DNA from 2 places in the Leucobacter iarius genome. Region 1 is predicted to be linked to the other one. Evidence: riboswitches for the same ligand, from Rfam matches in the RefSeq annotation. Region 1 holds a riboswitch; the other holds the start of a gene.

Region 1 (4,204 bases):
CTCGCTCCCAGAGCCCGGCGAAGTGGTGCACGGGACCGTGGCCGGAGCCGACGCCCAGTCCGGATCCGGCGCGCAGGGACTCCCGCAACCAGGCGCGGGATCCGGCGACGGCCTGCTCGGCGGATTCGCCGCGGGCGAGGCGGGTCGCCAGCGCGGAGGAGAGGGAGCAGCCCGTGCCGTGCGTGTTCCGGGTCGCGATGCGTGCGCCCGGGAACTCCCGCCGGATCCCCCGCCCGGCATCGACCAGGGCATCCGGTGCGGTATCGCCCGGGAGGTGACCGCCCTTCACCAGCAGCGCGGCGCCGCTCTCCGCCGAGAGCGCTTCCGCCGCGACGAGCGCGTCGCTCCAGCCTCCGAGCTCGCGGCCCGTGAGCACCGCGAGCTCCGCGAGGTTCGGGGTCACGAGGTCGGCCCGTTCGACCAGCCCGCGCAGCGCGGCTTCTCCGGCAGCATCGAGCAGCCGGTCCCCGCTGGTCGCGACCATCACCGGGTCGAGCACGACGATGCTCGGCCGCACCGCGTCGATCCAGGCGATCACCGTCTCGATGATCTCCGCGTTCGCGAGCATGCCGAGCTTCACCGCATCGACGACGATGTCCTCGGAGAGCGCTTCGAGCTGGGCCCGCAGGAACTCGGCCGGCGGCACATGCACTCCGCGGACCCCGCGGGTGTTCTGGGCGGTCAGCGCCGCGAGCGCGGCCATGCCGTACCCGCCGTTCGCCGCGATGGATTTGAGGTCCGCCTGGATCCCCGCGCCGCCCGAAGGGTCACTGCCGGCGATGCTGAGCACTCGCGGTGTCGCGCCCCGGCGCCAGTTCCGCAGGAACTCCGTCGCGGTGGATCGCGGATCGGGGCTGGTGCAGAGCGCCGCGACGGCGGCGACGCCCGCGGCGCCCGCTTCGCGCAGGGCGGCGGCGTCGTCCGGCACGATCCCGCCGATCGCGACGCAGGGCAGCGGGCTCGCCTCGGCGAACGCTCGGAAACCCTCGAACCCCAGCGCCGGCGGGTGATCGGGTTTGGTACTCGTCGGCCGGATCGCTCCGACGCCGAGATAGTCGACCGTGCCCGCCGGAAGCGCGCGAACGGCGTCGAGGTGCTCGGCGCGGTTCGCAGTCAGTCCGATCAGCGCATCGGGCCCGAGCAGCTCGCGCGCGCGGAGCACCGACGCGTCCCCCTGGCCGAGGTGCACGCCGTCGACGCGAGCGCCCCGGGCGCGGGCCGAGACCGCGGCTCCGAGCTGGTCGTTGACGATGAGTCGGGCCCGACCGTCGATGATTCCGGAGAGCTCGACGAGCCGATCCACGGTCTCGGCATCGCTCGCTCCCTTGTCGCGGAGCTGGACCACGCCGACTCCGCCGGACACGGCAGCCCGCACCGTCTCCGCGACGCCGCGAGAACCGCTCAGCACGGGGTCGGTGACCAGGTGCAGCGAGAGATCACGGATCATGCCGCGACCTCCCCGAGCTCGATGCGCGCCGCCGATTCGACGTCCTCCGGACGGAGCTCCGCGAGGGCGTCGAGCAGAGACACGGCGAAGGAACCGGGACCCGACGCGCGCGATGCGGCGCGTTCGGCGGCGACGGCATAGGCGAGGTGCGCGGCGACCACCGCGCCGAGCGCATCGGCTCCGGCATCGGCGTCGACGTCGGCGTGTGCGGCTCCGAGGAACGCGGCCATGACGGCGCCGAGCGCGCATCCGCCTCCCGTCACCCGGGTCAGCAGCGGGTCGCCGTTCGCCACCCGCACGATCCGCTCGCCATCGGTGATGAGGTCGACCGGGCCGGAGACGGCCACCACCGCGCCGGATCCGCGGGCCAGCTCGACGGCCGCGTCCGCGGCGTCCTCGGGGGCCGCGGTGGCGTCGACGCCTCGGCCGCCGGCGCTGCGGCCCGCGAGCGCGAGGATCTCGGAGGCGTTGCCGCGCACGCTCGCGGGTCGGCGGTCGAGCAGTTCCCGCGCCAGCTCGGTCCGGATCGGCAGCGTTCCGATCGCGACCGGGTCGAGCACCCAGGGGGTTCCCGCGGCGACCGCTCCCGCGACCGCTTCTCGACTCGCCCGCCGCTGCTCGGGGGTCGGCGTCCCGAGGTTGACGAGCAGGCCCGATGCGGCGCCGGCGAAGATCCCGGCCTCGCCGACGATGTCGACCATGGCCGGGGCCGCGCCGATCGCGAGCAGCGCATTGGCGGTGAAGCCGGTGACCACCGCGTTCGTGATGCAGTGCGTGAGCGGCGCGCGTGCGCGCACCGCCCCCAGAAGGATCGCGGCCTCGCGGGCGTGGCCGGGTGCGGACGGTGGACGCAGAAGATCGCTCATCGCGACATCCCTTCGCTCGTACTAACGAGATCAGGTTCGACGGGTGTGTTCTCAGCCGCCCGATGCGGCACCCCGTGTCACTGGCAAGCAGTCTAGCCACACCCCGGACGCCCCAGCGGGATGCGCTGCGCCGCGCGCCCTGCGATCATCGGTCCATGACCAGCTTCATCGCGCACACCACGATCGACTGCCACGACGCGTACGCGCTGTCGGAGTGGTGGAAGCAGCTGCTCGGGTACGTCGACCTCGACGACGAACCGAACACGTCTGGCGACGAGGAGTGCATGATCCGGGATCCCGAGACCGGGCATCGGCTCCTGTTCATCGAGGTCCCGGACGCCGAGCTGCCGGCGAAGCGGATCCACTTCGATCTGCGTCCCCGCGCCGGCACGCAGGCGGCGGAGATCGAGCGGTTGCTCGGGCTGGGCGCCGTGCAGGTCGCCGATCAGCGTGGCATCGCCGGGCCGGGCAGCGGCTGGGTCGTGCTCGCGGATCCCGAGGGCAACCAGTTCTGCGTGCTGCTCTCCGTCGAGGAACGCGAGGCGTACCTGGCGGCGCGCTGACGCGCCGGTCGGACCGGTCAGACCAGTCGCACCGGTTCCCGCGCGGGGCTCACTCGGCAGTGTCGGCGCCGCGCTCCACGAGTTCGACGAGGGCCGCCGTGACCGCGCCCCAGCCGTCGAAGAAGCCGAGCTCCTCGTGCCTGGCGCGATCCGCGGGATCCCCGTGCCGCACGACCGCCCGGTAGGCCGTCCCGTCGGGGTGCTCGCCGAAGAGGATCTCGGCGGTCATCGCCACCGGCGCGGGTTCCGCGGGGTGCCAGCTGCTGGTGATCGCGTTCGTGAAGACCAGCCGGCGCCCCTCTTCGAGCAGCAGGAAGATGCCGTCGGTGTGCGGCACGAAATCCTCGCCGTCGTCGCTCATGCTGGTGACGAAGGCACCGCCGGGGCGCGGCTCGAATCGATCGATGCGCGCGACCGTCGGGGCCGGCACCCACCACTGCGCGAGCTGCAGCGGATCGGTCCACGCCCGCCAGACCCGCTCACGCGGAGCCCGGATCACGCGCTCGATGCTGAGGTCCCGTTCGGGATCGAAGTGCTGGTTCATGATGGCTCCTTCTGCTCGGTGGCGCGGTCGGCGTGACGATCGGTGACGAATGCCTCGAGCCGGTCCGTCCGATCGGACCAGAGCTCGCGCTGCTCGGCGAGCCAGTCGTCGACCAGCGCGAGCCGGTCGCGGTTCAGCACGCAGCTGCGCACCCGTCCGGTCTTGCTGGTGCGGATCACTCCGCTCGATTCGAGCGTGCGCACGTGCTTCATGAACGACGGCAGCGTCATCTCGAACGGGCGGGCGAGCTCGCCCACGCTCGCGGGTCCGCGCCCGAGACGACGTACGATCCGACGCCGCGTCGGGTCCGCCAGCGCGAGCAGCACCGCGTCCAGATCGTCCCGATAGTGTGCCATGCGGCTAACTATCTCACGCGGGCGGCGGATCCACCAGGGCCGACCCGATATCGGCGCTCCCGCTCACGGGCGCGACCCCGCCGAGACCGTCCCGGGCGAAACCCGAGATCGCGTCGAGCACGGCGTCCGCGGAGAGGATCCGCGAGTGCCCCAGCCCCGCGGTCCGCAGGAGCCGGGCGTGGCCCCCGTGCACCTCGCACAGCCGCACCGCGTCCCGGTCGGCGAGGCGCCGATCCCCGCGATCGTGCACGAGCAGCAGTTCGGTCTCGGCTGGCAGGGGATCCCGCACCGCGTCGTAGCGCCGCACGAGCTCCGCCTCATCGACGCCGAGCCGCCTCCGGAATCGCTCGCGCAGGCGATCCGCGCTGGCGCTCCGCAGTCGGAAATCGCTCACGAAGGCGTCGACGAAGGCCTCGGGGCTCGCCGCA
Region 2 (4,204 bases), 630 kb from region 1:
ACCCGGGCCGGGCCGGCGCCGAGCATGCGCGCCGCCTGCTCGGGGCGCGGGTCCAGCTGCGACCAGAATCCGCCGACCGTGCGGGCGACGACCGTGACGTTGAAGAACGCCAGCGCGAGCACCACGACCAGCAGGGTGCGGTCGAGTCCGAGCGCGGCGAGCGGGCCGCCCTCGCCGAACACCGACTCGAAGGCGACGCCCACCACGACCGTGGGCAGCACGAACGGTACCGTCATGAGGCCCCGCAAGGCCGCGCGGCCGCGGAACCGGAGCCGGTAGAGCACGAACGCGGCGGGCACGCCGAGCACGAGCGACAGCAGCGTGCCGAGCGCGGCTTGGGCGAGGGTCTGCCCGACGACGCTCCAGGTGCGGGGCTCGCCGAGCACCGCGGGGATGCCGGACGCGTCGAAGCGCCCCTCGGTCGTGAAGCCCGTCGCGATGAGCGACAGGACGGGCAGCAGGAAGAAGACGGCGAGGAACGCGAGCGGGATCGCGGCAGCGGCGGTCCACGCCGCGATCCCCCACGCGCGGCCGGTTCCGACCGCGCGTCCCGCTCGCCGGGTCGAGCGGCTCACCAGCCGGTCGCCGTGCTCCACGTCTTCAGCCAGGACTCGCGCTTCGCCCCGATCTCGGCGGCGGGCAGGTCGTTCGGCTTCGCGGGCTTCGGCGCGAACTTCGTCCAGTCGGCGGGCACGTTCGCGCCGGCGTCGACGGGGAACATGTACATGGAATCCGCGATGGTGTCCTGGAACTCGCGCGAGACGAGGTAGTCGACGACCTTCTTCGCCCCCTCGGGGTTGGCGGCGCCCTTCAGCACGCCCGCGTACTCGACCTGGTTGGAGCAGGTGTCGAGCAGCGCGGCCGTGGTGGTCGCCGAGCCGTCCTTGGTGAGGGTCCAGGCGGGCGAGGTCGCGTACGAGACGACGATCGGCCGGGTGCCGGTGCCGCCGCCCTGGGTGAACTGGCCGTTGTACGCCTCGGTCCAGCCCTGCTCGACGCGGGTGCCGTTCTTCGCGACCCGCTTCCAGTAGTCGGCGAAGCCGTTCTCGCCGAACTTCGCGACGGTGCCGACGAGGAACGAACCGCCGGTCGACGAGGCGGTGGGGTCGAGCACGACGGCCAGATCCTTGTACTTCGCGTCGGTGAGCGCATCGTAGCCCGTGGGGGCGGCGATACCGTGCTTCGCGAACCAGCCCGTGTCGATGTTCAGGCAGGTGGCGCCGTAGTCGACGGCGGTCAGCGATCCGCGGTCGTCGGCCGCGAGCTGCTTCGCGCCCTCGGGCAGGCCCTTGGGCGTATACGCCTCCGTGATCCCGCCGTCGATGAGCCGGGACGCGAAGATCTGGTCGACGCCGAAGAACGCGTCGGCGATCGGCGCGCCCTTGGTGAGCACGAGCTTGTTGGTGAGCTCGCCGCCGTCGCCGGCCGAGACGACCTTCACCTTCAGGCCGGTCGCCTTGCTCGCGGCCTTCGCGAACTCCTTGTTCGGGAACGAGCTGTGCACGACGAGCGTGACCTCGCCCGAGGCGGCCTTCTCGCCGGAGCCGCCGGACGCGGCGCACCCGGCCGCGGTGAGGGCGAGCGCTCCGGTGAGAGCGAGCACGGCGAATGTACGGGCATGCGAACGCATAGGGTTCCTTCCTCCGCTGGTATGACCCAGATCAGGTTGACGGTCGGAGCTCGCGTGCTCCCTCTCAGCCCCTCGCGCAGGGACTCCCGTGGATTCGATTCAGCCTAGCGCACTCCGCATCCCCGACTCTCCCGACGGGTAGGCTGACCGCATGACGGACCACGGCGCGGTGCCCGCATCGGCCACTCGGGCGATGCTCCTCGAGCACGCGCAGACGGTCGAGGAGCAGGCGGCGCAGCACGCCGTGACGCTGGAGTCCCTGCTCGCGGTCCTGCGCTCCCCGCGCCTCGACGACCGGGCGGCACGTGCGACGGCGGTCGACCTCGCAGTCGAGGCGCTGATCGGGCTCCGCTCCGGCGTCGACGAGCAGCAGGCGGGCCTGCTCGAGCCCGTGACCGCCGCGTTCACCCGCCTGCGCGAGGACCTCCGCCCGCTCGTCCGCTTCGGCGATCTCGAGATGCAGTTCGTGGATCCCCCGCGCTCCGGACGTGCGCTCCCCGGTGAGGTCGCGCACACGGCCCGCTCGATCGTCCGGATCGCCGTGCTCGCGCTGATCGACACGGGCGATGCGCGGCGCGTGCGGATCCAGTGGGACTGCGACGGTCTCCATCTGCTCATGAGCATCCGCGACGACGGCCGGGGCGATCTCACGGCGAACCACGACGCCCTCCGGCCCATCGTCGAGCGCGTGATCGCGCTCGACGGCGCGCTCGACGTCGACTCCACCTCCGGCTGGGGCTCCACCCTCGGGATCCGGATCCCGCTCGATCCGCCCGCGCCGCGGGATTCCTCCTCGGGGACCGCCGATCTGACGGCCCGTGAGCGCGAGGTGCTGGGGTTCGTCGCTGCGGGGCAGCGCAACAAGGCCATCGCGGAGGCCTTGGGGATCAGCCCCAACACGGTCAAGTACCACGTGTCGAAGCTCCTGCAGAAGACCGGATCGACCTCGCGCGCCGAGCTCGTCGCGATCGGTGTCGCGTCGCTCTGACCGAAGCACCTCCCCAAACGGGTGGTCCGGCCCAGCCCTCGGGACGGTTGAGCGCAGCCCGGTTCGGGGAGAGGCTCGGGGTGGCGGGAGCCGCCGAAATCTGCAGAGAGGACGAAGATGTCTGGAAACCGAGCAGTCGCATATCAGGGGCCCGGTGTCGTCGAAGTGGTCGACACCCCCTATCCCGAGTTCGAGCTCAAGGACGGGCCGGGCGTCAACCCGGCGAACGTCGGACGCAAGGTGCCCCACGGGGCGATCCTGCGGACCGTCAGCACCAACATCTGCGGCTCGGACCAGCACATGGTCCGCGGCCGCACCACCGCGCCGGAGGGCCTGGTCCTCGGCCACGAGATCACGGGCGAGGTCGTCGAGGTCGGCCCCGACGTCGAGTTCATCAAGGTCGGCGACATCGTCTCCGTCCCCTTCAACATCGCCTGCGGGCGCTGTCGGAACTGCAAGGAGGGGAAGACCGGGATCTGCCTCAACGTCAACCCGGACCGTCCGGGCAGCGCCTACGGCTACGTCGACATGGGCGGCTGGGTGGGCGGCCAGGCCGAGTTCGTGCTCGTCCCCTACGCGGACTGGAACCTGCTCAAGTTCCCCGACCGCGATCAGGCGCTCGAGAAGATCCTCGACCTCACGATGCTCTCCGACATCTTCCCGACCGGTTTCCACGGCGCCTACACGGCGGGGGTCCGGCCCGGGTCGACCGTCTACATCGCCGGTGCGGGCCCGGTCGGGATCGCGGCGGCGGTCGGTGCGCAGCTGCTCGGTGCGGCCTGCGTGATCGTCGGCGATCTCAACGAGGAGCGGCTCGCGCAGGCACGATCCTTCGGCTGCGAGACGGTCGACGTCTCGAAGGGCGATCCGCGCGATCAGATCGAGCAGATCCTCGGGGTGCCCGAGGTGGAGTGCGGCGTCGACGCCGTCGGCTTCGAGGCGCGCGGGCACGGGGCCGGTTCGGCGACCGAGGCCCCGGCGACGGTGCTGAACTCGCTCATGGATCTCACCGAGGCCGGCGGCGGGCTCGGGATCCCCGGCCTCTACGTGACCGGTGATCCGGGCGGCGTCGACGAGGCGGCGAAGGTCGGCTCGCTGTCGCTCCGGCTCGGACTCGGCTGGGCGAAGTCGCTGTCGTTCACCACGGGCCAGTGCCCGGTGATGCGCTACAACCGGCAGCTCATGCAGGCGATCCTGCACGACAAGGTGCAGATCGCGAAGGCGGTGAACGCGACCCCGATCTCGCTGGAGGACGCACCCCGCGGCTACGCGGAGTTCGATCAGGGCGCAGCGCGCAAGTACGTGCTGAACCCGAACGGCTACATCAAGGCCTGACCACGGAGCGGAGCCGGTGGGCCCGGGTGGAGAGCGCCCGGGCCCACTGGTTCACCAGGCCGCGGCGACCGCCCGGTGGGTCTCGAACAGCGGCACCGCGGTGCCCTCGGGGGCCCGCCCGAAACCGCACTCGGTGGCGACGCCGAACGGGCGCACGACATGCTGCTGCGCAGAGGCGATCCGGCGCGCAGCGCCCTCGGCGCCGTCCTCCCAGTGCACGAGGCCCAGGTAGAGCTCCGTGTGCTCGGGAA

Evidence for each region. A riboswitch is a leader RNA that binds a small molecule or an ion and turns the genes downstream of it on or off. The one in region 1 is predicted to bind thiamine pyrophosphate.
Region 2: linked by a shared signal. The riboswitch ahead of ABD169_RS05965 (thiamine ABC transporter substrate-binding protein) and the one ahead of thiM (hydroxyethylthiazole kinase) in region 1 are both predicted to bind thiamine pyrophosphate.

The regions. Positions count from the first base shown of each region.
Region 1 covers NZ_BAAAOB010000001.1:1,982,722-1,986,925, reverse strand. Annotated here, with positions in the region: gene ABD169_RS08935 (bifunctional hydroxymethylpyrimidine kinase/phosphomethylpyrimidine kinase) at 1-1,447, opposite strand, end outside; gene thiM (hydroxyethylthiazole kinase) at 1,444-2,313, opposite strand; TPP riboswitch at 2,304-2,398, opposite strand; gene ABD169_RS08925 (VOC family protein) at 2,469-2,876, shown strand; gene ABD169_RS08920 (SRPBCC domain-containing protein) at 2,926-3,420, opposite strand; gene ABD169_RS08915 (ArsR/SmtB family transcription factor) at 3,417-3,776, opposite strand; gene ABD169_RS08910 (alpha/beta hydrolase) at 3,790-4,204, opposite strand, start outside.
Region 2 covers NZ_BAAAOB010000001.1:1,348,020-1,352,223, reverse strand. Annotated here, with positions in the region: gene ABD169_RS05970 (ABC transporter permease) at 1-575, opposite strand, end outside; gene ABD169_RS05965 (thiamine ABC transporter substrate-binding protein) at 572-1,603, opposite strand; TPP riboswitch at 1,622-1,730, opposite strand; gene ABD169_RS05960 (helix-turn-helix transcriptional regulator) at 1,782-2,618, shown strand; gene fdhA (formaldehyde dehydrogenase, glutathione-independent) at 2,736-3,953, shown strand; gene ABD169_RS05950 (uroporphyrinogen decarboxylase/cobalamine-independent methonine synthase family protein) at 4,005-4,204, opposite strand, start outside.